DNA from 3 places in the Oceanobacillus longus genome. Region 2 is predicted to be linked to each of the others. Evidence: predicted binding sites of a transcription regulator. Region 2 holds the regulator's gene; each other region holds the start of a gene.
What was found. The regulator LexA, encoded in region 2, represses DNA repair genes until DNA is damaged. The targets are predictions, from matches to a motif close to CGAACATATGTTCG.

Region 1 (10,580 bases), on a different contig from region 2:
CTAAAATAAAGGAGATTCAAGAAGGTAGGTTCAACTGGTTCCCGATTGGTAAGACTTTCAACTAAAATAACGTCCTCTAAAGATAGAAGGTAGTACAGTAGGGCGAAACCAACTAAAACGCCACATAAAACGAAAAACAGTTTTAGAAAAAGAGCTGTACTGAAATAACTTTTTCGATAGGTTTTATTTGCAAAAAAATAATAAAGATTAATTGCTATAAATACAATCGTTGCTCCGATTAAAAAATTATACATGTCAATACCCTTTCATCTCTATATGGTTTAAGAAACCATTCCCAAAACCGTATGGGAATAAACTATGGAAGATATTGACAATGAAGTAAATAGGGCTAATCGTGCTGTCATAGAAGCAAATCAAAGTTATTGTTATATATAGTGTTTATAATTGATTTTTAGAGCTTTTTAAAGATATATGTGGCACAACAAATAATCCGTCATTCTCCAACCACTCAGCAAAAAGGACATCTTCCATTTTATTAATGCCCTTTGCTAATAATTCGTGTTTTAACCAGGCAATATCTTTATTTATTTCATTTAAATTTTCAATGATTAACTCCCGATCTTTGATAAGTGTTATAGGTAGGTATACAGTTTGATAAGGCATATTAAAGTCTTTTAAGGTTGTCTTTTGATAGGTTGATTTTTTTAATACGCTAATAGAGCCATTCGATTCGATAAATGCAAATGCAACTTCACGAATGGAAAAAATTTCGCTTTGACGCAATAAACTTTGCAATTGATTCATGTTAATACGACTTTTTTTCATCTCTTCAAAGTCAACCTTTCCGTTTCGAATCACCATGGATGGCTTCCCCTCGAACAATTGTCTTAAGAATAAAGATTTTTGACCGATATATTCGACTGTAAATAATAAAATTCCCCATATAAGTATCGTGTAGATGATATAAATGATAGAGATACTATTTTCATAGACGGCATTTCCTAACAACTCGCTTAAAACAATTGCTGAAATAAAATGAAATGGCGTAAATTTATCTATTAGTTTCTTCCCGATAATTCTGATTAGTAAAAACAACAAAAAAAATCCTATAATTAGCTTCATAGACATTTGTATGAGCTCCATCGCTTACTCCCCCGATAAACTAGAATAATCGTATACTATTATTCTTACCAATATCTACTTTAAAAATACATTTTAGGTATTGCTTGAAGAATTTTAAGGAAATTCATTTTATAGGTTGTAATTTAGTGAAAAATTTGGTAGGATTATAACAAATTAAAGGTCATATGCAACTGGCGAAACGCGGATAACCGCGAGGGAGCATATGATATCGAATTGTCGTTCGCCTGGGCAGAGGTAAGGGGAGAATTTCCCCTTGCCTCTTTGTGCTATTAGGAGGCGAGGATATTCTTATATAATTGAATAGTTTAAAAAGCTATGATTGTTGTGGGTCAGACTATAACAGGAGCAGCTTCTGGAGAGGATGCAAGAATAATTGCAACGCCGAAGGGTTCAAGATCTCAGGCAAAAGGACAGAAGAATAACACTTACTTTTATGTTATTTGATGTTTAATGAGATTGGGAGACCAGTCTCTTTTTTATATCTCTTGATGAAAGAATAATAAGGATGAGGTGTTAACATGAAACGAGTATATAATTTTTCAGCAGGTCCTTCTATGCTCCCGCTGCAAGTATTGGAGAAAGCTCAAGAAGAAGTAGTCAATTATAGAAATTCAGGTATGTCTGTGATGGAATTAAGTCATCGTTCCGGACTATTTACGGATATTATTACAGAAGCTGAAAAACTGCTGAGAGAATTAATGGCTATTCCTGAAGGGTACAAAGTGCTTTTTATTCAAGGAGGAGCTTCACAGCAATTTGCAACAGTCCCAATGAACCTGCTCGGTAAAAATGGAAAAGCAGACTACGTTAATACGGGATCATGGTCAAAGAAAGCAATCAAAGAAGCTAAGAAATTTGGAACTATTCGTGTCATCGCCTCATCAGAGGATGATAACTTTACATATATACCTGCTGTTGACCGGAGTATGATTGATCCAGAAGCAGATTATGTGCATATTACAACAAATAATACAATAGAAGGAACTGCTTATTTAGAGATTCCAGATACAGGGGACGTTCCACTTGTAGCGGATATGTCATCCAATATCTTATCAGAAGAAATCGATGTATCGAAATTTGGTTTAATTTATGCAGGAGCACAGAAGAACATCGGCCCTGCTGGATTGACTGTTGTTATTATTCGGGAAGATTTAATTGGTCGCGCACCGGAAAATTGCCCGGCTATGCTTGATTATAAAACACATAGTGAGAGTGGTTCATTGTATAATACACCACCCACATACGGGATATATATGGCCAAGCTTGTTTTTGAATGGCTAAAAAGTCTTGGCGGTATAAAGGAAATGGAAAAAATAAACCGAAAGAAAGCACAAATTCTATATCATGCCCTTGAGGAATCTTCTATATTTAAATCACCGGTACGTAAGGATAGTCGTTCGCTAATGAACATTCCTTTTGTTTCCGATTCTACTGAATTGGATGCTGCCTTTGTAAAGGAAGCACAATCGAAGGGGCTTGAGACGTTAAAAGGACATCGTTCTGTTGGAGGCATGCGAGCCAGCATATATAATGCAATGCCTATAGAAGGAGTTCAAGCATTGGTTACATTTATGAACGATTTTGAAACTAACTACGAACAGAAAGAGGAGAGAAAATGAGCACACTAACATTAGATAAAGTGAAAACAATAAAGACATTAAATAATATTGCAGACACCGGGCTAAATGTTTTCAATAACGGTGATTATGCAATCGATAATGAATCTGAAAATCCGGACGCGATTGTTGTTCGTAGTTTTAATATGCATTCGATGGAATTCGACCCTAATTTGAAGGCAATTGCACGCGCTGGAGCAGGTGTTAATAATATTCCAGTCGACAAGTGTACGGAAGACGGGATTGTTGTTTTCAACACGCCAGGAGCCAATGCAAATGCTGTAAAGGAAATCGTACTAACTACATTAATGGCTTCATCACGTAATTTATTTGCTGGAATTGAATGGGCAAAAACGCTACAAGGTAAAGGTGATGAAGTTCCAAGTCTTGTTGAAGCAGGGAAAAAACAGTTTGTCGGTAATGAAATTAAAGGAAAGAAATTAGGGGTTATTGGTCTGGGTGCGATTGGTGCACTTGTAGCAAACGATGCATTGGACTTGGATATGGATGTTATTGGTTTTGACCCGTTCATTTCTATCAATACAGCTTGGGAGCTGTCTCGTAACGTAGAGAGAGCGATGACGATGGAACAATTATTTGCAGAAGCAGATTATATTACAGTACACGTTCCTTTGACGGAAGATACAAGTGAAATGTTTAATGAAAAAGCATTTAATCTAATGAAACCTGGAGTACATATTTTAAACTTCTCCAGAGGTGGGCTTGCGAATGAAAACGATATGGCCGAAGCGCTTGAAAGTGGAAAAGTAGGTAAATATATTACGGATTTCCCTAATGAAAACATATTAAATATGAAAAATGCCGTACCAGTTCCACATCTTGGTGCTTCTACAAGAGAATCAGAAGAGAACTGTGCAATTATGGCTACCCGACAGGTAAAGGAATATCTTGAAACTGGAAATATTAAGAACGCAGTAAATTTTCCTAACGCATCAATTCCTTATACAGGAAAAAGTCGTGTAACAGCCTTCCATCGTAATGTTCCAAACATGGTTGGTCAAATCAGTTCAGCATTCTCTAACAATAATTTGAACATTGCTGATATGATTAATAGAAGCCGTGGAGATTATGCTTACACAATGATTGATATTGACAATGAAGTAAATGGTGATGTTATTCCTGGCTTAGAGGAAGAAATTAAACAGATCGAAGGCATGATTACCATACGTGTGATATAAATCTTATAAAAGAGAATAAAATGTCTGTGCCAGTCTCCCGCTATTTACTAATAGTGAGGGACTGGTATTTTTCTTGTTTGTTGCTTTATAATCCTCGCAGTTGAGATAAACTACGAAGTAACTTTTATCCAATTTAGATCTGTAGCAATAAGAAATGAAAAAAAGTTACTCAGGCAACCCGCAGCCCGTATACACTCCGCTTTCCGTGGGCGGCTGGTGAGCCCTCCTCGTGCTTTGCACTACGGGGGTCTCACCGATGCCTTTCCTCCCACAGGAGTTTCCGTGTATTTCCCAGAGCTGGTTTTAAGTTTACAAACTGCTAACTACATTAGTTATTTATAAAAACAATAACACCCAGCTTCACCAGTCCGGGTGAGCGGCGGGCGGTGACTCCTGCGGGAAAAGCACGTGTCCGAAGACCAGAAGAGCGGTTTTCTCTTCGGGGCTGAGGCCGTGCCCGCGGAAAGCATCCGCCCAGAGCGATCCCGGACGGAGGGGAAAGCAGTTACTTATAGAAACCAATTCAACCAGCAGTTACTTCGGAGTTTATATATTTTTTGGCAAAGACAACAATCTTCTAGAAAAGAGCAGTAATCAATTATGAATAAAAAAAGGTTTTATAACTGCTCCTATCGGAAATAGGTATCATATAACCAACTAGAAAGGATTGATAGTATGAATAAAGGTATTAAATGGGTAGCGCCGATGTTATTTGCATCAGTAGTTCTAGCGGCTTGCGGTGGTGATGGTGGTGACGTTGATGTAGAAGATCCAGTAGAAACGCCAGTAGAAGAACCGAGTGATGGAACGGACGACGGTACAGAAACAGAAGTAGAAACAGAAACGGATACGGAAACAGATACAAATGGTGAAACAGATACAAATACAGAAACAGATATGGATGAAGAAACAGAAACAGACCCAGAATCAGATACCGAAACGGATACTGACGATGAAGAAGACGATGAAATGTAATTGGTCCATACAAACAGGTCTCCTGATTGAGGCCTGTTTTTTATTCTATTATTAGTAAGTGATTTTTTTAATTTAGATCCTTTTACATATGTTTAATATGTTTTTGGATATATTAAGAACGGGTGATCAATGATGAAAGCAACGGAATTGGAAAGTAAACGATTCGATAAGGCACTGGATGAAATTTTGGATCTGTTTAATAATCTTGAAAGTGATACGCAAATTATTGACTTTAGTGAGGAAGTTTTTACGAACATAGAACGCGCCAAGAAAAAATATGGTACAAAAATGGTTGATGAAAAAATTAATACGGTTGTAGGTGAAATGCTTTCCTGGCTTGAACTTGAAGATGTTGACATGGATGAAGAAGAGGAAAGACAATAGGAATTAGTAAATTTTTACTGTATACATAACTCTCTTTTATGATAAAATAGGAACATGTGTTCAGAACAATTGTTCTTAGATGGAGGGTTCAGCATGAAAGGGTTACTTATACGTTCGATGGAGAATAAAGAGAAGATAGTTATTTTCTATATAGATCAGGAAAATATGGTGACACAGCGATTTATACGAATAATATGTATTCACGATAATTCGGTTCTGGCCTATTGTTATTACCGAAAAAAAGTGCGATCGTTTCGATTAGACAATATCCTTTCATGTGGTCCGGTGAAAATAAGGGTAGGGGCTTAAAATGAACGATCGCGGAAGTATAAAGTGGACTGCTATGATGCTGCCTGAGCATATTCAACTTCTAAAGGATATGTGGGAACAGAAGGAATATAAAGAAAAGCCTATTCTGGATGAGCAGCAGCTGGAAGAAATAAATATGAAGTTGCATTTGGCAATTCACAATAATTTAACAGCAGAGATTACATATTATGCTGAACACGACTTTAAAATTATGAACGGGAAGCTATTTAAGATCGATACAATGCAAGGTTTTATAAAAATTGATAATGATGAACGGACCAAAATTAACTTGCATGATATCTTGGATATTAAAATTAACTAAACGAAATACGTATAAGAATATACTTTAATTAGCTATACAATATACAAAGCTTAGACAATTCGACCTAATAACTCGAATTGTCTTTTTTGTTAGTTTCCCTGTTATATCAATCTATTTTTTATTGTGCGTTCAAAGGAGATGAAAGAGCACATTTATAGAAAGTAGATGCTTCTGTCTATTCATTGTTTTTTTACTAACATATGGTGTAGTAAAGGCAAGAAGGGAGGGAAATTAAATGTCAGTATATCAAAGCAGAAGAAACCGTCGAGATGATGATAGATTCGATGTAGATGAAGTTCTTATTCGCACAGACAGAGTAAACGTTATAGATGTGGATGACAGACGTAGACGTGATGATGATAGAAGACGGAAAAATCGATTTGATGATGATCGAAGAAGATGTGATGATCATCGTAACAGAAGATTAGTAATCAATGCAGATGAAGTGACTATTCTTGCAGACGATGTATTTATAAGAGACGACCATGACCGTGACCGTGACCGCCGTCATGATTGTTGCTGTGGTTGGTAACCTACTAATCAGCTTTTCGTGTGCCTCAAGAATTTAGTAAAGAAGGGAGGAGAATTGTGTCATCTCTACTAGAAATTCTTATTAAAAATAAACTGGAAAATAAAATAAAATTAGAAGATAGTCTAAACACAACATTATCTATCTTAAAAGATATTCAACTTCAACTTCAACTTCAACAACAAAACCAAGACCAGAAGCAAGACCAAGACCAGGAACAGGCGCAGAAGCAAACTCAAAAAACAAAACAGGATTCAGAACAATCTCAAAGTGATTTAGATATCATTACGGATGTAGGTAAAGCAAAAATTGAAGATGCTAATAAAATTAAAAATAGCGGTAATTCGACTGTCTATGTAATCAATCATGCAAGTGATAGTAAAACCGATAAAGAGAAAAAAGGAAAGAAAGAGAAAAAATGTGTTAGTACTCAACTTGTAACCAATGGTAGTTTTGAAACAGGAGATTTAGCAGGATATATGGTTAATGGTACTGCACTGGTAATACCGTTTAACACTAATATTCCATTTGATATCAACCCGCATGAAGGGGAGAATTTAGCTTATCTCTTTCCAGGTTCAAGCATCACGCAAAATATAACTTCAGGCTTTTGTGATGATAAAGTATACCGTCTTAATGTAACTTTATCATCTCTTAATCCATTTTCATCTTTCCCAACAAATTCAAGAACAGAAGTAAGCGTTCAATTTCTTGATTCTAATGAAAATCCTATTGGCACAGCACAAAGTTTTACAGCAGAAAGGTTCACGCAGCCAGTCAACGGAGAAGGAAGCTGGAATTACCACCAATTATTAACTGACAAAGCACCAGATGAAACAAAAGGAGCACAAATTATGATAGCAACAGATGATGATGGTGCTTTCGGTATTTTTGTAGACAGTCTTTCACTTGTATTGGAAAATTAATAGCAGACAAAATTGGGCTTCCAGATGGAGGCCTTTTTTTGGGTGTGAAATTTGGAGAATCATGACAAAGAATATTCCTCTAGTGTTATCTGTCTAGAGTGCAGAACACAAAACAAAGGAGCATGGATAATTACTTTCCAGGCTCCATTCACCTTTAATTGAGTTCTTTTATATCGAAAGAAATTATTCGGTCGGTATTAGGATTGTAGATCACATTTCCTTGTACTTTAATTGTTTCTTGGTGAGATTGCAGGATAAAATCATACGATTCTTTTGTTTGCGTAGAGGAAAGTACTGATTTTCCTGATGATCTGTAGTCCGTGATATCATATTCCGGATATGCCGTTTGTGTCACTGCTAATAAATATTTTCCCCACTTTTCCAGCTCTAACTCCGGTGAGGGAATGATTTCAATATTAATAACACCAACATTCGGGCTTACGCCAAGTGCTTGAAAAGCTCTTCGATGCAAGTTGATTTTGTTAGGTGGGTAGCCTTCCACTTGATCAACTACTTTGACAATAATTTCTCTTCCGACAGGTGCAGAGACATTTCTGATTTTCAGCGTATCTCCGCACTGGTAAGGTGAAGTATCACCAACAGCGGTTGTCATAAATTCATCCTCGGACCAAGGAATTTCACATTTTGTTACTTGTCCACCATCTGTCCAAGTAGCCTGACCTCTAATGGATTGTTGACGATCATACGGGTAGGGTGGATAACCATTATTATAGTTGTAATCAGGATGTACAGAAGGGGGTGCTGGATAATAATGTTGTGGGTGATACCGGTAATTCGGATACATATCTCTTCCTCCTTAAAAACTAAAAATATTCCTGATACTATATGATGTTTAAAGGTTGGCTTGTGACAGAAACCTGGAATTAGAGTTAACATGACAGATCTACATAAAAAAATAAAACTATTATTTTCTGGTAAAATGTCTAGCAATCACCTGGCATGTATGTTTTTTAGCAAGCCTTTATACAATTTTTTATTATAGAAATTAATGTTAGATTCCCTAACAATATCTTAATTCTGAAAAAACTGGAAAATCGCTTTACATCAAGGGTTAAGTAATGTTCTACTTTACTAAATTTTTTAAATTTTGGATTATACCTTACTATTTGGTAGCATTTTATAGGCAATGGCATCTATTTCCACTTAAGCACGAGTAGTCATGATTAAACACGCTATATCAAGTTTAATTCATTTTGACGAAATGAAGTATTCCTTATAGGCTATTAAAGGTAATTGATTATACGAAAAAAACAAATCAGGAGGTGAAATCATCAATATTTCGGAAGTAGCAGAAAAGTTGAATATAAGTAAAACGGAATATCTTTTCCGCAAGCCAACTAAAGATGACGGAGCTGCAGTTTACAAACTTGTTAAACATATAGGCAATCTGGATCTTAATTCGTCTTATAGCTATTTGATGTGGTGTGAAATTTTTGCAGATACATCGATTGTCGTTATTAGTAAGGAGACGCAAAAGGTTGTCGGTTTCATATCTGGATTTATTCATCCAGAAAAAACAGATACATTATTTATTTGGCAGGTAGCTGTTCATGAGTCTGAGAGAGGCAATGGATTGGCAACGAGAATGTTGCTTCAGTTACTGGAACGTACTACATGTGAAGAAGTTCACTATGTGGAAGCGACTGTGTCACCGTCAAATGAACCCTCAAAACGTCTATTCTTTGGACTTGCAAGGAAATTTAATACAAATTGGAAAGTTAGCGATTATTTTACAGCGGAGGATTTTCCTGAAACAGGTCATGAAAATGAGTTGTTATTTAAAATTGGACCGCTTCGAAAATAAATTAAATTAAAGGATGAGTCGATGACAACTGCAGTAATTAACAATGACAAAATGAAAACGTTTGAAGAAGTGGAATCTGCAGTAAGAAGTTATAGCCGTAGTTGGCCTACTGTTTTTGAAAGGGCTAAAGGATATAAACTATGGGATGTAGATGGTAAGGAATATATTGATTTCTTTGCTGGAGCAGGTGCATTAAATTATGGTCATAACAATACTGCGATGCAAGAAAAAATGATTGAATATATTAAAGAAGATGGGATTTTGCACAGCCTCGACATGGGAACAACACCAAGAAAAGCTTTTCTTGAGAAGTTCCGAGATACTATTCTAACACCTCGAAACCTCGATTATAAAATTATGTTTCCCGGACCAACAGGAACGAATACTGTTGAAAGTGCATTGAAAATTGCCAGAAAGGTAACAGGTCGAGATACCGTAATTAACTTTACAAATGCGTTCCATGGTATGACAATCGGGTCGTTATCTGTGACAGGTAATTCATTTAAACGTCATGGAGCAGGAATTCCGCTTCATCATACATCAACAATGCCTTTTGATGAATATGTAGAAGACCAGGATTCCATCGCATATATTGAAAAATTCCTTGAAGATAATGGAAGCGGTGTTGCACTACCAGCGGCAATTATCCTAGAAACGGTACAAGGTGAAGGTGGCATTAATGCTGCTCGTATGGATTGGTTGAAGAAAATTGAAAGTATTTGCAGACGCTGGGATATTTTATTGATTATTGATGATGTGCAAGCAGGTTGTGGAAGAACAGGTACCTTCTTTAGCTTTGAACCTGCTGGCATAAAGCCGGATGTTGTTTGTCTCTCAAAATCTATTGGTGGTGCAGGTTTACCAATGGCAATTACGCTTATTAAACCTGAGTATGATCAATGGGGACCTGGTGAACATAATGGCACGTTCCGTGGAAATAATTTAGCATTTCTTGCTGCCACAGAAGCGTTAAGCTTTTGGGAAACGGATGAATTTGAAAAGGAAATCAATAAGAATGCGAGTCTATTAAGAAATACGATCGACATGATTATAAAGAAATATCCGGAATTAAAAGGAGAAGCCCGTGGGCGAGGCCTTATGCAGGGGATTGGCGTACATGTTGAGGACCTAGCAAATGAGATATGTGCAGAAGCATTTAAACGTGGACTAATTGTAGAAACGTCAGGAGCAAAAGATGAAGTAGTTAAATTCCTGCCACCACTTATTATCGATGAAGAAGGATTAAACAAAGGGCTTGGAATTTTAGTTGATAGTATTGAACACGTTCTATCAAAATAACAATAATAGAAAAACTTACTTGAAAAGGGGAAACGAAAATGATCGTAAAATCACTTGATGAAATTATTGGAACAGAAGACCACACAAAAGGA
Region 2 (10,580 bases):
GGTTTGTACATAAATATATTCCCCTTTATAGCGCATGTGATATATATAATACTAATATATCATCAGTTAAAAATCCATTAAAACCCCGAAAAACCAAACCATCCTGCTAAAAATGCAGTAAGTTTTGTCATCCAATCAAAGAACAAGGCAACACCCATAAATATCATTACCCATCCGCCTATTTTCACGATGCGTGAGCTGTGTTTTTTTATCCAGCTTAACTTTCCTATAAAAAAGGATAAAAGTAAGAATGGAATTGAGAATCCTAATATATAACTGATCATCATAACCATCCCTATGTCTGGATTGGTTGCAGCCAAAGAAAGTACAATAGCTAAAATTGGACCTGTACACGGAGTCCAGCCAAGAGAGAAAGCCATCCCTATTATAATAGATCCAAAAAATCCTGCTGGTCGGTTTTTGAAGTTTATTTTTCTGTCTTTCATTAGAAATTCAAAATTTAATACACCGACAATTACCAGGCCAAAGAATATGATTAAAATTGCACCAATCTGTCGAATCATATCTTGATAAGTTAACAGGAACTCAGAGATATGAGTAGTCGTAAAACCAATCATGATAAAAATACTGGAAAAACCGATTAGAAAACATATCGTATGTATTAAAGCTTTCTTGTTCATCCTCTTATTGTCATCTTTGAGTTCGCTTACACTCATTCCGGTAATATAAGATAAAAACACGGGATATAGTGGCAGCACACAAGGCGAAATAAAGGATAAAAATCCCGCTCCAAACGCGAGAAATACATTTATCTCTGACATAAAAATCCTCCTATCTGTCCATAATCAATTTTAACAGATACAGCGGTAAAATAAACCATTTGAATTTGACAAAAAGAGGAATATTTTAAACGACTTGAAACGATATTCATTTTTAGATAAATAAAAACCACTTCTTCTGCTACAATTGTCTCAGAAAAAGTGGTTAGGAAGTAAGATTAACCAAAATAATTGCTAATATTACGATGAAAAATTATTCAATATGAAAATTCATGTATATTAAACGATGCGATAACACCTGAAGATTCAGGCGTTACTTCTCGCTTTGGCTATTCATGGAACGCATCATTTGATTAATTTTCTTTTGGGATGGTTTTTGCCCCATTTGCATCATTAAAGTTCGAAGCATCTGCTCATTAATCGGTGGATTCTTTTTCAGATAGTTCATCATATATTTTCTTGCAATAAAAAAACCAAGAGCAACACCAGCAATTAATGCTGCTATAGCAATTAGTACGACCCAAATTGTGCTCATTTCTAGATTTTCCTCCTTCGTGTTGTCTCTTATACAGTATATTAAATTAGCGGTAAGAATACAATACTTGTCTTACCCTATCACTATTTTTTTGAGTGATCGGAGAAATCCAGCCATAATTTGGTACATTTTTCCCTTTTACAAACAGATAAGGGTAAAAATCACGAATAATTGGAAATAATAACATAACGGCTTCTTGTAGATTACGGCATCTGAAATTTAATAACCCATTTTCTATCTGGACCAGGATGGACTGTCCTTTTCGTTTAATATATATTATTTGTCCAACCGAATGAACAGTTATATTTTTTGGTGCATGATTATTCAAGTGAGAAATAATTTCCTGATATTGAACTTGACGAGTAATGTATAAGTACTGGGATTTTAAATCACTTCTGCTCGGTTCAGCTTCATATTCTTTCAAAAATCGTAATAGAATATCACTTTTATGAAAGTAACTTTTGGCAACTTCTTCTTCAATCCAATAAATAGAGTACTCATTCATTTCTATATTCCTCCCTCTTATCCTCTATTATAAATAAAAAGGGAACAAAATATTGTCACATTATAACGCAAATTTCAACTACTTTTGTCGAATCCAGAGCGGATTACGTACGAGTGTGCTTTTCTATAAAAAAAGCAAAAAGATGGCTCCAGAAGGAACCATCCTTTAATGCTATTTTATAACTTTTTCAACATGGCTGATTACATTTTCCACTGTAAAGCCATATTCTTCTATCACTTTATCGCCATTAGCCGAAGCACCGAAACGATCTATTCCGATAACAGCTCCTTGGTCACCAACATAACGTGCCCAACCAAATGATGAAGCCATTTCGATTCCAACACGTGCTTTAACTTGTGGTGGAATTACTTCGTTCTTATATGCCTGATCCTGTTGTTCAAAACGATCCCATGATGGCATACTTACAACACTTACATCTATACCCTTCTCTTTTAGAGCTTCTTGAGACCTTACTGCAAGCTGTACTTCAGAACCTGTTGCAATTAGTAGTGCATCAGGTGTTTCTTTATCTGATTTACTTACTACATAGGCACCTTTTTTAACACCTTCATATGCATTTTCTTTTGTACCTTCTAGTGTAGGTAAATTTTGTCTTGTTAAAACTAATGCAGTCGGCTGATCAGTAGATTCGATTGCAAGTCTCCATGCTGCCTGTGTTTCATTTCCGTCAGCAGGTCGTATCAATGATAGTCCAGGAATTGCACGTAATCCTGCTAATTGTTCGACAGGTTCATGTGTTGGCCCATCTTCTCCAACCGCAATAGAATCATGTGTAAACACATACGTAACCGGCACATTCATGATAGAAGCTAAACGAATTGCTGGTTTTAAGTAGTCACTGAAGACAAAGAATGTACCAGCATATACGTTGAGACCACCGTGTAATGCCATACCATTTAGCGCTGCTCCCATCGCATGCTCACGTACACCAAACCAGATATTTCTGCCTGAATAGTCTTTACGCGTGAAATCAGCATCATCATTCAAGTTCGTTTTATTTGAACCTGCTAAATCTGCACTTCCTCCGAAAAGATTAGGAACTGATTTTGCAATTCCATTTAGAACTTCACCGGAAGATGCACGTGTTGCAAGTGCTTTATCTTCAGGCTTATATACAGGAAGATCTTTGTCCCAATTAGCAGGCAGTTCACCTTTTAATGCTAATTCAAATTCCTCAGCAAGTTCTGGATATTTTTCTTTATAGTTTTCAACCAAGTTATTCCACTCGGATTCTTTCTCTATACCATTGTCCACAATTTTCCCTTTAAAATCTGCATATACCTCTTCAGGTACGTGGAAATCTTCATGTGTCCATTTGTAATATTCTTTTGTTAACTTCACTTCATCCAATCCAAGTGGTGCACCATGGGAGGATGCAGAAGCAGATTTATTTGGTGAACCATAACCAATAATCGTTTTAATTTCAATTAAAGTCGGTTGTTCTGTGTTAGCTTGAGCCTCTTTAATTGCGCTTCGGATTGCATTTAAATCGTTACCGTCTTCTACTTGGATAACCTGCCAACCATAAGCTTTGAAGCGTTGATCTGTATTATCAGAGAAGGAACGGTTTAAATCACCATCAAGTGAGATATCATTGGAATCATATAGAGCAATTAATTTCCCGAGACCTAAATGTCCTGCAAGTGATGCAGCCTCATGGGAAATACCTTCCATCAAGTCACCGTCACTAACAAGAGCATATGTAAAATGATCTACTACAGATATGTCCTCTTTGTTAAATTTTGCTCCAAGATGTGCTTCTGCCATTGCCATCCCCACAGACATGGATAGTCCTTGACCAAGTGGACCGGTTGTAGCTTCAACACCATCCGTATGGTTTACTTCGGGATGTCCTGGTGTTCTTGAATCCCATTGGCGGAAGTTTTTTAAATCGTCAATTTTAACGTCATATCCGGATAAGTGGAGCAAGCTGTAAAGCAACATAGAACCATGCCCGGCAGATAGTACAAATCTATCTCTGTTAAACCATTTTGAACTTTTTGGATTGTGATTCATAAAATCCGTCCAAAGTGTGTATGCCATCGGTGCTGCCCCCATAGGTAGACCTGGATGACCTGAATTAGCTTTTTCTATTGCATCAATAGATAATGTACGAATCGTATTAACTGATAACTGTTCGATATTTTCTGACATAATATTACTCCTTCCATTTTTTAAGGAAATTAAGTATCCACATACATTCTATAATGAAATGTCGTTTGCAACAAGTAATTTCTTGTAATTAGTTTATCAACCAAATTAATTTGAATGATTCTTAAATCTTTTTTTGGTATTCTTTAGTGTTTTTTGTTTCTTTCTTGAAGATCTCGAACTTTTTGTGGGGTTACATCATTGCCTTCTGGATCAACGACGGTCATTGTTTTAAACTGATTTTTGAATGAGCTTCTAACATTATTTAAATACTCTTCTCTCAGTTTTTTTTGTTCCACTTTTTCCTTATCGGATAAACCTTCATTTTTAGATTTTTTTGCCAATATATTAATCCGCTCCAGCTTTTCTTTTGATAGCATTTCTTTACCCTCCCGGTAAATTTAACAAAATTAAAAAGGCGGGAATTTTGTATATTCCTGCCTTTCCATCGTACTCTACCAAGATTGGATATTCAAGTATTTTGAGATTCCCTATATCTCCTATGTACTGTTGCTTTAGAGACATTATAGCCTAAACCGTTTAGCGCTTTGGTTATTTCATCAAAGGTAAGTTTATTTTCGCGTAGACGTATAACCTCTTCAATTGGAAAAGAAATACGTTCCTTCCCCGGAGCCTTATTGTTATTGGAAAGGTTACGTCTCGGATCATATCCTTCACTTACTGCTTTTTTCATACCTCTTTTTATTTTCATATTATGAATTTTACGTTGATATTCTTCGACAATGCCTACAATCTGAAGCACCATTGAATCCGACTCTGTCAATTCCAGTTCACCATCATGAATTGCCGTATATATAGAGATATTTAACTTTTGAAGTTGATGAAATAGAGCGATTTTCGTATTCCCTCTGCCGAGTCTTGTTTCATCCTGAATCAATAAGCAATCAGCTTTCTTTTCAGAAAAATAATCCAACATTTTAAATATACCTTCCCGCTCGATTTCGTATCCACTAACCTGTTCTTCAATAGAGTCGATCACAGTAAAATTATATTTATCGGCAAGACGGAGCAATTCCTGTTTTTGCCGCGTCAATGATGTTTCCTGTGTTTTCTTGTCTGTACTGACACGACAGTATATTACTGCATTCAATCCAATGCCCCTCTTTCATTAAAATTTATCCACTAATAATCATGGAAAAGTATAGGAAACCCAATGATAATGCAAAAGCAACTAAATAGAAAGCATCCGTTTTTGAAATTTTTTCAAACATGTTATAGTCCCCCTTAAATTTTTTAGAACTATTGTTCGCCTATTTAAAGTATACTACCGAACATATGTCCTGTCAATGGATTTTAGAACGAATGTTTGCTTATACAATAATAAAATGGTAAACTATCATTAATAAATCCTATGTGAGAGGTGAGCACTAGATGACAAAACTTTCAAAAAGACAGCAAATGATTCTTGATTTTATAAAAAGTGAAGTTAAACAAAAAGGTTATCCACCTTCCGTTCGTGAAATAGCAGTAGCTGTTGGTCTTGCTTCAAGTTCGACCGTACATGGTCACCTAGAAAGAATAGAAAGCAAAGGTTTCATTCGAAGAGATCCTACCAAACCGAGAGCAATAGAAATTATCGACCTAAACGAAGAGAATCAGATCCCTAAAAACGAAGCACGCTATGCTCCTGTAATCGGTAAGGTAACTGCAGGGCTTCCTATTACAGCAGTTGAAAACATCGAGGAATTTATTCCACTTCCTAGTTCCACTGCCAGTCCTGATGACAATTTATTTGTACTAGTAATTGATGGTGAAAGTATGATAGAAGCTGGCATACTTGATGGCGATATGGTAATCGTAAAACAGCAAAACACAGCTGATAACAGTGATATTGTAGTTGCTATGACAGAAGATGATGAGGCTACGGTGAAGCGTTTTTTCAAAGAGAAAGGCCATATACGTTTGCAGCCTGAAAACGCTACGATGGACCCTTTATTCTATCCTAATGTAACTATCTTAGGTAAAGTAATCGGGTTATACAGAAATATCCATTAACAAAAAGAGAGGCTTCACCAGATGTTGGTAAAACCTCTCTTTTTGTTTTGTATAAAAGCAATGCAGACTTCGAATTTCCAGTGTATGAATACTAAAATTTATTCTGAATCTATTATTTCAGTATATTTATGAACATTTTTAATTTCTGTATTCTTTATGATATGTCACAATATTTCAGAAACTTTTAGTATTGTGAATTTATGATATTGGTATATGTATAACCCAAACATAATTGTTGCCATGAAATCATTCGATTGTGACCTTTTTCAGAAAAAAATACCGCCCAGTTTGACATGGACGATATTTTAAATTTATTAGTAGTTCGTCAAATACTGCTCACGTTCCCACGGGTGTACAGTAGTTCTAAACATATCCCACTCAATCTCTTTCGCTTCGATAAAGTGTTCAAACAAATGTTCTCCTAGGGCATTGACAAGAACTTCATCTTTTTGGAATTCTTCTAAAGCATTCATAAGTGTAGCTGGGAGATCTTTAATTCCATTAGCTTCACGTTCTGCTTTGTTCATTACATAAATGTTACGATCAATCGCTTCTGGTGCTTCTAATTTTTTTTCAACACCATCAAGTCCAGCAGCCAATAAGACAGCTAAGGCCATGTATGGATTTGCAGAAGGATCTACACTTCGAACTTCAATACGGGTACTTAATCCTCTTGAGCTAGGCACACGAACCAATGGGCTACGGTTTGAACCGGACCAAGCAACATAACAAGGTGCTTCATAACCAGGTACAAGACGTTTATAAGAATTTACAGTTGGATTTGTAACAGCAGTAAAGTTTGTTGCATGATCCAATATACCTGCCAAGAAATTATATGCGGTCTGACTTAATTGCATATCTCCATTTTTAGAGAAAAATTCATTCTTTCCATCTTTGAATAAAGACATATTTACATGCATTCCAGAACCATTTACACCAAATAACGGTTTCGGCATAAACGTAGCATGCAAGTTATGCTTTCTTGCAATTGTTTTTACAACTAATTTAAATGTTTGAATATCATCCGCATGTTTAACAGCATCCGAATATTTAAAGTCAATTTCATGTTGACCAGGAGCAACTTCATGGTGAGATGCTTCAATTTCAAAGCCCATTTCTTCAAGCTCTAATACAATATCTCTACGGCAGTTTTCCCCTAAATCAGTAGGTGCTAAATCGAAATAACCACCATGATCATTAAGCTCTAGTGTTGGGTCACCTTTTTCATCCAGTTTGAATAAGAAAAATTCCGGCTCTGTACCAATATTGAAAGCATCAAATCCTAGCTCTTCCATTTTTTTCAGGTTGCGCTTCAGGTTATACCTTGGGCAGCCTTCAAACGGAGTACCATCAGGATTATAAATATCACAAATGAATCGTGCTACTTTACCTTTTTCTGACGTCCATGGGAATACGACGAAAGTATCCAAGTCAGGGTATAATTGCATATCCGATTCTTCGATGCGAACAAATCCTTCGATGGAAGAACCATCAAACATCATCTTATTGTCCAACGCTTTATCCAATTGACTTAATGGAATTTCCACGTTTTTTATATTTCCCAACATATCTGTAAATTGTAAACGAATAAACCTTACATTTTCCTCTTTAATTTGTTGAATGATTGCATCTCTCGTAAATTTCTCTCCCATTCAGTTTCCTCCTAGAATTTTTTTAAGTATATAATCAGAAAAACTCAGCTCATTTAAGTATGTATGAGGCTTTATTTTTCTAATACTTTATCAATTGTTTACAAAAAACCTAGATAACTCACCCTGCCTCAAGCTTGTTCTTCCTAATCTTCCAGCTTCCTTTAGTTCATTCTGTAAAACTGTTCTAAGTTCTTTGTCAGATAAGTCGGAGTTTTTCTCTTTGCTTTTCTCTACTTTTACTTCTTCAGAAAGCAAGAGTTTAATACCAGCCATGTTAAGGCCTTTATCCAACAAATTCTTAATTTCCAACAGCTTGTCAACATCATTAAATGAAAACAAACGTTGATTTCCAGATGTTCGTTCTGGTTTGATTAGTTTGTTTTCTTCATAATATCTAATCTGTCTTGCTGTGAGTTCAGTCAATTTCATGACTGTACCGATTGAGAACAAGGGCATCGAACGACGATCTTTATCATTCAAAAGATAACCCCCTATCTGTTTATAAAACAAGTATAAAGTATGTGAGTTTATATGTCAAATGCATGTAAGTGTTGCTGACATCTAAACTATTGTGATTTTCACACTTTATTATTTTACCCTTTTAATGATGGTATAAAACCTTTATCTATTAATGATTTTACTGATTGCAATAATGCTATCTTTATATGCGCATAAGTAAGCCCACCTTGTACAAAGGCAGTGTAAGGTTCTCTGATTGGACCATCCGCTGAAAGTTCTATACTCGCACCCTGTATAAACGTTCCTGCAGCCATGATTACTTTGTCTTCGTACCCAGGCATTTCACTTGGATACGGCGTAACATACGAGTTGATGGGTGAGTTCTTTTGTATCGCCTGACAAAAAGCAATCATTTGCTCTGGTTCACCAAAGGTTACCGATTGAATTAAATCTGTCCGTTGTTCCGTATAACCCGGGGACGTGCGGAATCCAGCCAACTCAAGAAATCTCGCTGTTAACACTGCACCCTTCAAAGCTTCTCCGACTATATGAGGGGCCAGGAAGAATCCTTGATACATCTCTTGAAGCATATTTAAAGTAGCACCCGTTTCCTTACCGAGCCCAGGAGCAGTTAATCTATTCGCACATTGTTCTATTAATGTATGGTGACCGACAATATATCCTCCAGCTCGTACAATTCCACCACCTGGATTTTTGATTAAGGAACCAGCCATGATATCGGCACCAACATCTAGTGGTTCTTGTTCCTCAACAAACTCACCATAGCAATTATCAACGAAAATGATGATATCTTTGTTTATCTCTTTAACAAAGCGTACCATTTCTCCTATTTCTTCCACTGTAAATGATGGTCTATAATCATATCCTTTTGAACGCTGAATTCCAATAACTTTGGTTTTCGTACTAATTGCATCCTTAACTCCTGCATAATTGACACTACCATCATCATCTAGCATTACTTCATTGTACAGAATTTCAAAGTCACGCAAAGAACCCGCATTACTGCCACGCTTTCCGATTACCTCTTCCAACGTATCATATGGTTTTCCTGTTATGTAAAGCAGTTCGTCTCCTGGGCGCAACAGACCAAACAGTACCGTTGTTATGGCATGCGTACCTGATACAATTTGTGGTCTAACAAGTGCATCCTCTCCCCCAAAAACAGCCGCATACACTGCTTCCAAAGCTTCTCTCCCTAAGTCATCATAACCATAGCCGCTCGTAGAATGAAAATGGCTGTCACTAATTCTATTTTTAATAAATGCATCAAGCACGCGTTTCTGATTTGTTTCTACGATGGAATTAATTTTTCTATGCTGTTCATTGCAATCTGTTTCAGCCTGATTTATCAATGTTTCAATCATGTACAATTATTGCTCCTTTAGTAAACTATTCAATGAATGTTCTTTTTTAATAAAACCACTTATTACGTAATGATTAGCTTTTTCATCAAAAGCTTTATCTTTTATAATTGTTTCTGTTATTAGTTTATTGATTAATTTCCCGTTATCAGGCTCAAGCACGATATGATAACTTTCCCATTCTTCTATCAAAATTTCTTCAATCTTGTGTAATACTGCTTTAATATCCGTCTCGTCATAAGCACTCATCATTATGTACGGATGGTTCATCGGAATAAAGTCCTCTTGTATTAAATCCTTTTTATTGTATAACGTTAACATAGGCAAATTTTGCGCTTGCAATTCATCGAGCAAATCGTTAACCGTATCCTGTTGTTGTGCCTGATCTGGATGTGAACCATCCACCACATGCAAAAGAAAATCGGATGCTGTCACTTCCTCCAATGTAGAACGAAAGGATGCAATTAATGACGTCGGCAGTTCCTGTAAAAAGCCCACGGTATCCGTTATGAGCACATCGAAACCAGAAGGCAGGCTTAGTTTTCTTGTTAAGGGATCCAAAGTCGCAAATAAAAGGTCTTCCTCCAATGATTCACTTTGTGTTAATCGATTAAATAACGTTGATTTACCGGCATTCGTATATCCTACAATAGCTATTTGAAATACATCGTTATTTTTTCTTTGTTTCCGGTATTGATCCCTTTGCTTCACAACCAATTTCAATCTCCGTTTTACATCAAAAATCCGACGGCTAATATGGCGTCTATCTGATTCTAACTTTGTTTCACCTGGACCTCTAGTACCGATTCCACCTCCAAGTCTTGACATTGCTACACCCTGCCCGTGAAGCCTTGGAAGCATGTATTCCAACTGTGCAAGTTCAACTTGCAGCTTTCCTTCTTTCGTTCTGGCTCGCATGGCAAAAATGTCCAATATGAGCTGACTTCTATCTATGATTCTTACACCTATTTGGTCCGTCAAATTTCTCATCTGACTAGCAGAAAGTTCATCATTCGAAATGACAAGATCAATTTCATCTTCATCAATCATTTCTTTTATTTCAACGATTTTACCTTCACCAATATAGGTAGCAGGATGGATCCGATTTCTTTTTTGAGT
Region 3 (10,580 bases), on a different contig from region 2:
GAATGCTGCATCACCATCAATGCACCTACTGCTGTGATATACTTTTTTATTACTCGCATAGATCCATATAAGTGTGCCGTAAACTAGGTTTTCCTTCGTACTTACGATAACTTTTTTCATGTGTATCATCCTTCTGTTTCGAGGAAAATTAGCATCGTAAATATAATTCTTCAAGATATCCGTTTATTGAATTATGCTACCTCTACTTCTTAGTATACACCATTTGGCAACTAAAAGCTTGAAAAAATATTCCATGCGCTCATACCACTTTGTTATTTTGAGAAATCCATTTTCCAACTGTAATAGTCATTTTCTGCATTCTTTTCATAGCTTAAATAAGCATTAAATTTTTTCCCGTTTTTGCTTGTTAGTCCCCTTACATAGGCTTTATTATTTTTCAGCAGATCCTTAACCATTGTTTTGGTTGGTTTCTTTTTCATTGTTGCTAAAAACTTATCATTTTTCCAAATGACAAATTTACAGCCCTTTTTCCAATTACTGCAACCAAAGCTTTTATATCCGTCTGTTATTTTCCCATCACATTTTGGGCAAATCCCTAACACTTCATTCGTAGCTCTGGATGAGCTCACTTCTTTAATAATAATTGCTTCCCCATTTTTAATCGTTTCTACTGAATTATTCGTAAAATGAAAAACAAGATCAAGGAATTCCTTTTTGCTTGCTTTTCCTTTTTGAATATCCGACAATGCTTTCTCCAGTCGCCCGGTAAATTCCAGGTCAAACAAATCATGTACAGGGAAAGTTTCAACAAGTCGCTTGCCAAGATCAGAGCATAGCAGATTTTTACTTTCTGTAGTAATATAACCTACGTCTTTTAGTTTCTTGATTGTTTCTGCCCTTGTTGCAGGTGTTCCTATACTAAATCCTGTTAAAATGCTTCCCATTAATTCTTCACTGTCATCTTCTTCTTTGAAGTTTTTTCCACATGTTTCCATTACGCGCAGTAATGTTCGCTCTGTATGGTGTTTTGGTGGCTTGGTAACATGAGAAGTCACCTCGGAATCTATTAAACGAACACGGTCTTTCTCTTCAACCAATGGTAATAAGGTATCCTTGGACTGGATCTTCTCGACTTTTTTCCAACCTTCTACAAGCTGCACCTTTCCTTTGGATACAAAAACTCCTCGCAAATCCTGCCCTTCGATTTTCGTGATCAGCTTCGTTTCTTCATATTCAGCAATTGGCATAAATTGCATGATAAAACGGTTTTTAATTGCTGTATAAACAATATTTTCATCAGCGGAAAGTCGTTTTGGCTTTAAGTACGTTGGAATAATGGCACTATGGCTTTCCACTTTTGCATTATTAAAGACTCTCTTTGATTTCATAAACTTTATTTCGTTCCTATATGGCAAATCTTCGGAATGCGTCTTTAATACAGTAGCTGTTTTACCAACAATGCTTTCTTCCAAGGCCATACTGGATGTTCTTGGATATGTAATATATTTTTTTTCATAAAGCGCTTGGGCCACTTTCAATACTTTATCCGATGTCCAGCCTCTGAATTTATTCGTGATATACCCTTGAAGATTAGAAAGGTTGAATAAGAATGGCGGAAACTCTTTCTTTTTCTCCACCTGTTTATCAATGATTTCAGCTTGCTTATTTTGAATAGCATCATGAATCGCGTTCAAAGTTTCCCTTTTCTTAAATTTTTCCTCTTTGTCTTCCATATATGTGCCTTCATATTCTTTATTATTCAGTGTCTGAAATGTTGCTTTCAGCTTAAAATAATCTTCCGGCTTAAAATTTTCAATTTCTTTATCACGATCATAGATTATTTTGAGCGTGGGTAATAAGACCCTGCCAATATTTAATGCTTTCCCTTTTCCTTTTTGATACTTTAAGGTTGCTACAGATGTTAAATTAATGCCAATCACCCAGTCGGCCCACTGTCTGCTAATCCCAGCATCCCGAAGCGACTTCATAGCAGTATTTAGTTTTATTGTTTCCAAACCATGTAAAACTTCATTTTGCGTCCATTCATTTAACAAAAGACGATAAACTGCAGCTTTTGGCTTCACACCACCACGGTAAATAATACTGTCTCCGATTAACTGACCTTCCCGATCATAATCACATGCGGAAATAATTGCTTCTACATCTGATCGCTTCATTAATGATTGAATTGTTTTGAGCTGTTTGGCTGCTCCAGCATCAGATTTTGCTCTGTTTTGCGGACTGCTCTTCACTTTATATTTAAAATCAGATGGGATAAAAGGAAAGTTATCCATTTTCCAGCTTTTCATCTTACTGTCATAATCCTTGGCATCATAAAGTTCAACGAGATGACCGAAAGCCCATGTAATAATATGGCCGTTTCCTTCAAAATAGCCGTCTTTTTTCGTTTTAATTTTTAATGCGTCTGCAATGTTTTTTGCAACGGATGGTTTTTCAGCTAAAATTAATTTCATAAGTTAACCTCCAAATAAAAACACACGTTCGTTTATTTCATTATAAACGATGGCGTGTGTTTTTGAAATAGCATTTTCCTATATTTCTTACTAAGGCCACAAAGGAACACTGTGTGAATAAACATTGCGCAGACGAAAAAAAGAATTGATCTAAGCCAATTCTTTTTCCTATTTAGAAAAGCTCCCGTGCCAATAAGCGATAAACTTCCAAACGTTTTTCCTGTGAGTGTGGGATACTGCAAATCATTGCTTCATCAAATCCGTATTGTGCTTGTTCTTTTTGTAATTGTGTTGCGACTTCTTTAGCTGATCCTACTAAATGCAATTTACGATCTTTTTGGATGGTCATTCGATCTATTTCAGTCAGCGGGTAATCTTGGGCTGCTTCAGGTGTTAACGTTTGACCCATTCGCCCTTTCGAAAGCCATAAACGGGAAATATCTTGTGGTAGCGCCTCAAATTCCGCTTCTTCTTTTGTTTCAGCAGTTGTAACCATGTATGCAACATTAATTTTGGGTTTCTCCATAAATACGGATGGCTGAAAATGATGCTTGTATGTATCTAAAATCTCTTTTGACATCTCCCCATTAAAAAATTGTGCAAAAGAATAGCCAACACCCATTTGTGCAGTTTTTAAAGCACTATTACCGCTTGATCCCAGCATCCATGCTTCGGGCAAAGTTATTTGAGATGGTGTTGCTACCATATTGTACAAGCTATCTCCAGGTACTTCATCATTGATTAATTTTAATGTTGTCTCAAATTTTTCATACATATTGTTTAACATCGGCTGACGCCCTTCGGATAACGCATATATCGCATCCCTATCCCCACCAGGAGCACGACCGACGCCAAAATCAATCCGCCCTGGAGAAAAGGCGCTAAGTGTTTTGAACACCTCGGCTAGTTTTAAAGGAGAATAATGCATCATCATAATGCCACCAGTTCCGATGCGAATATTTTTTGTTTTGGCAGCCAAACGAGCAATCGTTACTTCTGGCGCTGAGCTAACATGAGTTTCTGTCCCATGGTGCTCTGCCATCCACAATCGGTGATAGCCTAAATCATCTGCCAAGATAGATAATTCTTCTGCTTTTCTCAATGCATCCACAGCTGTATTTCCACTTGTAACAGGTGCTTGATCCAGTACACTTAATTTCATATGTAACCGTTCCTTTCTTCTATTCTAAATTGCTCTTTATTTACTTCCTGAACTTTCCAACGTTTTAATACACACAATTTAAATAATTCCTAAACAGTCGATTTTTATGGGGGTATATATTCATTGTATGGTGAATTTTTTCAGTTGTCTATTCAGACCAAGCAGTGTTGGGGGTAAAATGAAAATGAGCCTGGGACATAACTAAAGTGTTTAACTCAAAGCCGAACATTTCGCCATAATAGCGAAGGAAATACACGGAGACTCCTGCGGGATGAAAAGCCTAGGTGAGACTACGTAGAGCGATAGCTCGGAGTAGGCTCAGCAGCGCCCGCGGAAAGCGTAGTGTATTTCCGTAGCGGTATATACACCAACTATGTTCGGATTTTACTTTGGTTAAAACACTTTTGTCCCAGTCTCATTCTGTATGTTATTTCATATCCGGTTCCGGCAAATCGTCGGACTTTCTCAATGCCCATAATGGTGTATTAAAAATGTACGGTGGGGCTGGCGAAAGTTTCGGTGCTGGTGCCAACGGAACTGGGTCCTCAACATAATTAAACGTTCCACACCCATCCATACTTGGGCCGTGTGCCCATCTTCCAGCAGCACTTTCATTCCCCATAGAAAAGTTGAATAATGTGTAGGCTACTTCCTGCTTTTCTAATTCCCTTGGGAACGTACTCGGTACAACGATATTTTCTTTTTCTTCCAGTTCTCTGATTGCGGCATACCATTGATTTTGATGCATGGTATCTCTTGCAAGTAACCAGGAAAGCATATCTTTAACACCACGGTCATTTGTCATTTCATACAGACGTGCAACCTGAAGACGCCCTTGTGATTCAGCAGTCAGGTTCATTCGAAAATCCGCAAGCAGGTTTCCACTTGCAATAATGTAATTTGCTGTCCAGCGATTTCCCATACTGTCTGCCGGCATAGCTCCTAATCCGGATACAATTGCATGTTGCGGATTCATTCCTCCTAGAATTGCTGCCACCATTGGATCCTTTGCAGCATCTTCCAATTCCATGTCAGGAGCACCGTCCAAGAGTCTTGCAATCATCGTTGCAAGCATTTCCACATGGGCAAGTTCTTCTGCCCCGGTATCCATCAACAAATCTTTATATTTTCCATCGCCGCGCGTGTTCCAGCCCTGGAATAAATATTGCATGGCTACCGACATCTCACCCCATTGACCTCCGAGTACTTCTTGCAGTTTCCGAGCAAATACGGGATCTGGACGTTCCGGCTTTGCGTGGTATTGCAATTCTTTTACATGATAAAACAATAGAGTCACTTCCTTTGAATTAATTGAATATCTGGTAAGTCTATAGGCTATAAACCACCCTCTTTATTAGGTATTCATGTAGCATCATAAAAGTGCTTACTCCTTTCCTTTAACTTTCCGCATATGCAATATATTCAGATGAAATATTATATTCTTCTTGCTTTTTTTAATTTTATATTGTAAGGTGAAAGTATTATTTAGAAAAATTACATAAATTAGTTTAATCTCTTATCAAGAGAGACGGAGGGACTGGCCCTTTGATGTCTCAGCAACCAAACCATGCAGGTTATGGTGCTAATTCCAGTAGGCGTTTTATGTTTATGCCTAGAAGATGAGAAGAATGCATACATATTAGAGCCTTCTTCTTAGTTGAAGAAGGCTCTTATTTACATTTGGAGGTTGAAAAATGTCAATCAGAAGTATTGAAACCAAATTAGCTCAATTAGGAAATAAAAGCGATGAGAAAACCGGAGCAATCAATCCACCCATTTATTTATCAACAGCTTATCAGCATAAGGGACTTGGACAATCCACTGGCTATGACTATACGCGAACAAAAAATCCTACTCGTAACATTTTGGAAGCTGGGATCGCTGAATTAGAAGCTGGTGATACAGGTTTCGCCTGTAGCTCCGGAATGGCAGCTATCCAATTGGTCCTCTCCCTTTTCCGGTCTGGTGACCATTTAATTGCACCCGAGGACTTATATGGTGGAACATACCGTATGCTGGAACAATATGCGGATATTTATAATATTAAAACCACCTATGATACATTTGACGATGTTGAAAAGACAAAGCAACTAATAACACCCAATACGAAAGCAATATTTATCGAAACACCAACAAATCCATCGATGCAGGAAATAAATATAAGCCTGTATGCAGCGTTGGCAAAGCAACATAGTCTACTATTAATTGTGGACAATACATTTTTAACGCCATACTTGCAGCAGCCAATCAGTCTCGGTGCTGATATTGTCATTCACAGTGCCACAAAATATATTGGTGGTCACAATGATGTTTTAGCAGGGTTAGTCGTAGCTAAAGGTGAAGAGATTTGTGCTAAATTATCTTTGAATCATAATGCTAATGGTGCTGTTCTCTCCCCATTTGATTCCTGGTTGCTAATTCGGGGATTAAAAACATTGTCCCTCCGAATGGATAGACATGAGGAAAATGCTAGAACCATTGCTAAGTATCTAAAAGAACACCCCGCTGTTACAAAAGTTCTTTATCCCAATAAAGGTGGCATGCTTTCATTTTGCCTAAAGAAGAGTAAATATGTCGATTCTTTCTTATCGAAGCTGCAATTGATTGTTTTTGCCGAAAGTCTTGGTGGTGTCGAAAGTTTTATTACGTATCCAACCACCCAAACTCATGCAGATATGCCAGAAGAAGAGCGATTAAGACGGGGTATCAGCAACGAACTACTACGTTTTTCCGTTGGTATTGAGAATGTGGAAGATTTAAAAGCTGACTTACAGCAAGCACTATCAATTTTGGAATAGGAGGATGTTAATAATGAGTCAACATAATAATCATTTAGAAACAAAATTAATTCATGGCGCACAAAGAGGAGAAACACAGACAGGGGCGGTGAATGTTCCTATCTATCTTTCTTCCACTTTCCACCAAAATAGTTTTGAAGAATTTGGAGCCTTCGATTACAGCAGATCTGGAAACCCAACCCGCCAGGCGCTCGAGGAAAAAATCGCTGAACTCGAAGGTGGAACCCATGGCTTGGCATTCGCATCTGGGATGGCTGCCATCTCGTCTGCACTATTACTCTTATCTGCTGGCGATCATGTAGTAGTGACAAAAGATGTGTATGGTGGAACTTTCCGATTTGTATCAGAAGTTTTAAAACGATTTAATATCGATCATACGTTTGTGGATTTAACGGATCTTGATGAAGTATCAAGTGCAATCAAGCCGAATACAAAAGTGATCTATGCGGAGACCCCTTCCAATCCTTGTATGAACATTACTGATTTACCAGGGTTAATAAAAATTGCCAAAGCAAATAACTGTCTGACATTTGTTGATAATACATTTATGACACCACTTTATCAGAATCCACTTGACCTTGGTGCAGATATCGTGTTGCACAGTGCGACTAAATTCCTTTCCGGACACAGTGATGTCATTGCTGGTCTAGCAGTCACAAGAAATCAAGAACTCGGTGACAAATTAGCGTTCATCCAAAATTCCTTTGGTTCGATTCTTGGTGCACAGGATTCATATCTATTACTTCAAGGGATTAAGACACTGGGTGCTAGGTTGAATCAATCCAGTAATTCTGCCGGACGTATTGCTGAATACTTAAATGCGCATTCCTTTATTGAAGAAGTCTATTATCCAGGTCTTCCAACACATCCTGGATACGAACTGCATAAAGAGCAATCGACAAGTAGCGGAGCCGTTCTTTCTTTCAAATTACCAAATAAGGCTGCTGCCAAAGCATTCGTCGATCATGTCCGAATTCCAGTTTTTGCTGTAAGTCTTGGTGCAGTCGAATCAATTTTATCGTATCCGGCGACAATGTCTCATGCTGCAATGCCTAAGGAAGAACGCGAATTGCGTGGAATCACAGATGGGCTGCTTCGGTTCTCTGTAGGTCTTGAGAATGTTGATGATTTAATTGCAGATTTTGACCAAGCACTTAAAGTTGCTGAAAAAGAAGCAGATTCCGGAGTTACAGTTTCTTAATATCGTATTAAACCCGAACTACGTAAAAAAGCCCCGACTCCAAGTCAGGGCTTTTTCTATTAAACTTCAGCAGCCTCAGGCAATCTTCCACCTAAATAATTTGCTGTTTCCAGCATACTGCATTTTCCGCTTTTTGCTTCAGCGTCACTATTATATTTTGTGTTTGTATTAGTACGATTAATTAGCCTTCAACCAATCTAAGGTTATTTAATCGCCATTTTAGCCATTGATATTCACGTGTTTTTCTTGGGAGAAATTGACGTATATCGTCCTCGTGATACCCAACTTGAAGTCTCTTTTCATCAATAATAATTGGACTTCTAAGTAATCTTGGATATTTATGAATGGTTTCAAGCAAATCCTGTAATGGAAGATCGTCGAAATTCAAATTAAGATCTTTATATATCTTTGATCGGGTAGAAATAATTTCGTCTGTCCCCTCGACTGTCATACGAAGAATCCCCTGAAGTTCACTTACAGTTAATGGATCTCTTAGAATATTCCGTTCTACATAAGGAATCTCATTCTTTGCAAACCATTGCCTTGCCTTCCTTGTTGATGAACATGCTGCTCCATATATTGTAGCAATCATATATCCTACTCCTTCGTTTCATATTTTTAACTTGAAATTTTTTTGGTTCATTTTAAAATTCATTCTCATTTGTAAAGTCCTTGTTTTAATAGATTCATCTCAATATTAAAGTTTTCAATAGCTTCCTCATCGGATAATTCCTTAGAGAACTTTTCAACGAAATTGCGAAAAGCTACCGCTGTAATAATTTGCATAATATGAAATATATCTTTGTCTTCTTTAATATTTAAATGGTCCTTATTAACCAGTTTCTTCATTTCACTTAGATCATCCGCGCCATGTTCAATATCGAATACATCCGTAAAGGTATTTTCAACTTTATGTGTCACATTTAACATTGCATTTTTTAGAAATTTATGTTCTTCCTCATCCGGCATTTGTACAAGAAAGTCATAGTACATTTCAATTGTCGCTTCAATAATATCTCCATTATGCTTTTTTAATAAGGAAATAAAATTATTTTTTCTCTCTTTTGTCTCTTCACCCAATAAAAAGTAATAGAGATCCTCTTTGTTTTCAAAATACTGATAAAAACTTCCTCTTGGAATTTCAGCTGATTTAATAATATTAGCAATAGATGCTTGAGATAATGGTACTCTTGCAAATTCTTTTTCAGCTGCTTCCATTAATGTTTTTTTTTTATGGACAGGAAGGTTAAAAAATGTTTGTTTCGGCAATGTTCTTCCTCCAACCTCTCATGAAGTGACATGATGTCATATATTTATAATTACATAATAAGAGACGCCGTGTCACTTGTCAAAGATTTTGCTGACATTGTGTCACTTCACTATATTTACCTTAACATTTAATTGTGGTATAAATATGGGAATCTTGCGGCAATACTATTTAAAGGGACTAATAACCTTTCGTCGCTACAATTTCTAAAATTTCGTCCTCAATCACTTTCCCCGCATCTTCATCGAGCAGATTATTTACCATGAGAGAAATAATCAACTCTTCTCCATCTTTCGTTTCCATGTACCCTGATAACGTGCTCACACCTTCGATGGTTCCTGTCTTCGCTTTTACTGTAAGACCTTTCATCCGATCCCTTAGTGTGCCGCCAACCATTCGATCTTCTGCTCCCGCGATTGGGAGTGCATGCAAGAATACTGGGAACCAGACGCTTTTTTGCACTTCATATAAGAGATGTGAAATTTCATTAGCCGGAATCAAATTGCTATGGGATATTCCGGAGCCGTCTTTGATCATTATACTTTTCATTTTCATCCCAAATTGGTTCATTTCGTTTTTCAATACGTCTAGTCCTTTTTCCCAGCTCCCCTCTCCATACCTTTTTTTACCCATTTCCTTAACTAAAATCTCACCGATCCCATTATTGCTTAACTTCATGAATGGAACCATCAACTCAGCAAGCGGCACAGAACTGCGTGATAAAAGTAATTTTGCATGTTCTGAAGCCTGACCTTGTTTGATGAATCCGTTCCAAGTAATCCCCTGTTTTTCCAAAGATTGTGCAAATAGCTTCATGGCATATTCAGTTGCTCCCCATATCGCCATCCATTCCTTAACTGGTTCTGAGTGAAGGGAAATGTTGCCTTTAATTGTTATCAGATTACCTCCATGTTCACGTTCGATAACCAGTTCATCCTTAACATCATTAATCGTTACAGCTTCGTTTCGGATTGTTATGTAATCTGTGCTAGGCAATATAAGAAGCGATGGCTTTTCTCCGACCTTTGCAGGACTCACTTCGATCATGACAGAACCTGTATCATAATCATCATTCGGTGATGCCGTCAAAGCAGAAACCTGCGCTCCATAATAATACTGTTCGTCCTTCCACACTAAATCACGGGAAAGTCGAACGTCATCATACCAAGTATCATCTCCAACAATGTTACCTGTGATTCTTTCGATACCCTTTGCTTTTAGTTTTTCTGAAAATGCTTCAAAATCTTTCAGTTGTAACGTTGGATCCCCTTTTCCAATGAGATAAAGATTCCCTTCAAGCGTATTGCCGTTTATATCCCCATCCATTCTAATTTCCGTAGTGAATCTATAGTCACCACCGAGCACATTAAGTGCCGCTACACCAGTTAAAAGCTTCATATTAGAAGCTGGATGGAGACGAATGTCACTATTATATTCATACAATACTTCTCCAGTAGTTGCTGCCCGAATACTAATTCCAATTAATCCACCTTTTAGTTTTTCATCATTCTCTATGTAATATTTTATCTTTTGTTTCATCATTTAAACTCCTTCCTTTTGCCTGACGGTTAAGAATTAGTACGCCATTACATAATTCTACATTGGTTATAAAAACCCTTTATTAGCTTAATTATTTTATAGAATAAGTCTTTATTATATTTTTTCACATCTAGTTTTAATGCCCTTCCTAATCTCAAGAAAGTCCATATACTGTGTG

Region 1: ACFOUV_RS11295 (YolD-like family protein) is a predicted target of LexA. The motif match lies at 5,513-5,526, and genes of this name have one in related genera.
Region 3: ACFOUV_RS10895 (type IA DNA topoisomerase) is a predicted target of LexA. The motif match lies at 2,453-2,466, and genes of this name have one in related genera.

What each region holds. Positions count from the first base shown of each region.
Region 1 is NZ_JBHSAO010000008.1:131,657-142,236, reverse strand. It holds gene ACFOUV_RS11325 (ion channel) at 1-254, opposite strand, end outside; gene ACFOUV_RS11320 (DUF421 domain-containing protein) at 400-1,104, opposite strand; ZMP/ZTP riboswitch at 1,261-1,341, shown strand; glycine riboswitch at 1,447-1,528, shown strand; gene serC (3-phosphoserine/phosphohydroxythreonine transaminase) at 1,623-2,723, shown strand; gene ACFOUV_RS11310 (phosphoglycerate dehydrogenase) at 2,720-3,919, shown strand; gene ACFOUV_RS11305 (hypothetical protein) at 4,595-4,894, shown strand; gene ACFOUV_RS11300 (hypothetical protein) at 5,024-5,278, shown strand; gene ACFOUV_RS11295 (YolD-like family protein) at 5,589-5,909, shown strand; gene ACFOUV_RS11290 (hypothetical protein) at 6,145-6,441, shown strand; gene ACFOUV_RS11285 (hypothetical protein) at 6,498-7,364, shown strand; gene ACFOUV_RS11280 (DUF3889 domain-containing protein) at 7,519-8,169, opposite strand; gene ectA (diaminobutyrate acetyltransferase) at 8,683-9,189, shown strand; gene ectB (diaminobutyrate--2-oxoglutarate transaminase) at 9,211-10,488, shown strand; gene ACFOUV_RS11265 (ectoine synthase) at 10,527-10,580, shown strand, end outside.
Region 2 is NZ_JBHSAO010000001.1:849,478-860,057, forward strand. It holds gene ACFOUV_RS04405 (Na(+)/H(+) antiporter subunit B) at 1-11, opposite strand, end outside; gene ACFOUV_RS04410 (cytochrome c biogenesis CcdA family protein) at 78-782, opposite strand; gene ACFOUV_RS04415 (YneF family protein) at 1,054-1,275, opposite strand; gene sirA (sporulation inhibitor of replication protein SirA) at 1,322-1,780, opposite strand; gene tkt (transketolase) at 1,952-3,955, opposite strand; gene ACFOUV_RS04430 (DUF896 domain-containing protein) at 4,099-4,332, opposite strand; gene ACFOUV_RS04435 (YneB family resolvase-like protein) at 4,425-5,063, opposite strand; gene lexA (transcriptional repressor LexA) at 5,345-5,968, shown strand; gene glnA (type I glutamate--ammonia ligase) at 6,283-7,620, opposite strand; gene ACFOUV_RS04450 (MerR family transcriptional regulator) at 7,711-8,076, opposite strand; gene ACFOUV_RS04455 (methionine gamma-lyase family protein) at 8,214-9,464, opposite strand; gene hflX (GTPase HflX) at 9,471-10,580, opposite strand, start outside.
Region 3 is NZ_JBHSAO010000008.1:43,471-54,050, forward strand. It holds gene ACFOUV_RS10890 (hypothetical protein) at 1-120, opposite strand, end outside; gene ACFOUV_RS10895 (type IA DNA topoisomerase) at 273-2,435, opposite strand; gene ACFOUV_RS10900 (LLM class flavin-dependent oxidoreductase) at 2,608-3,597, opposite strand; gene ACFOUV_RS10905 (manganese catalase family protein) at 4,025-4,885, opposite strand; SAM riboswitch class I at 5,111-5,223, shown strand; gene ACFOUV_RS10910 (methionine biosynthesis PLP-dependent protein) at 5,292-6,395, shown strand; gene metC (cystathionine beta-lyase) at 6,409-7,596, shown strand; gene spx (transcriptional regulator Spx) at 7,778-8,188, opposite strand; gene ACFOUV_RS10925 (TetR/AcrR family transcriptional regulator) at 8,254-8,865, opposite strand; gene dacB (D-alanyl-D-alanine carboxypeptidase/D-alanyl-D-alanine endopeptidase) at 9,044-10,405, opposite strand.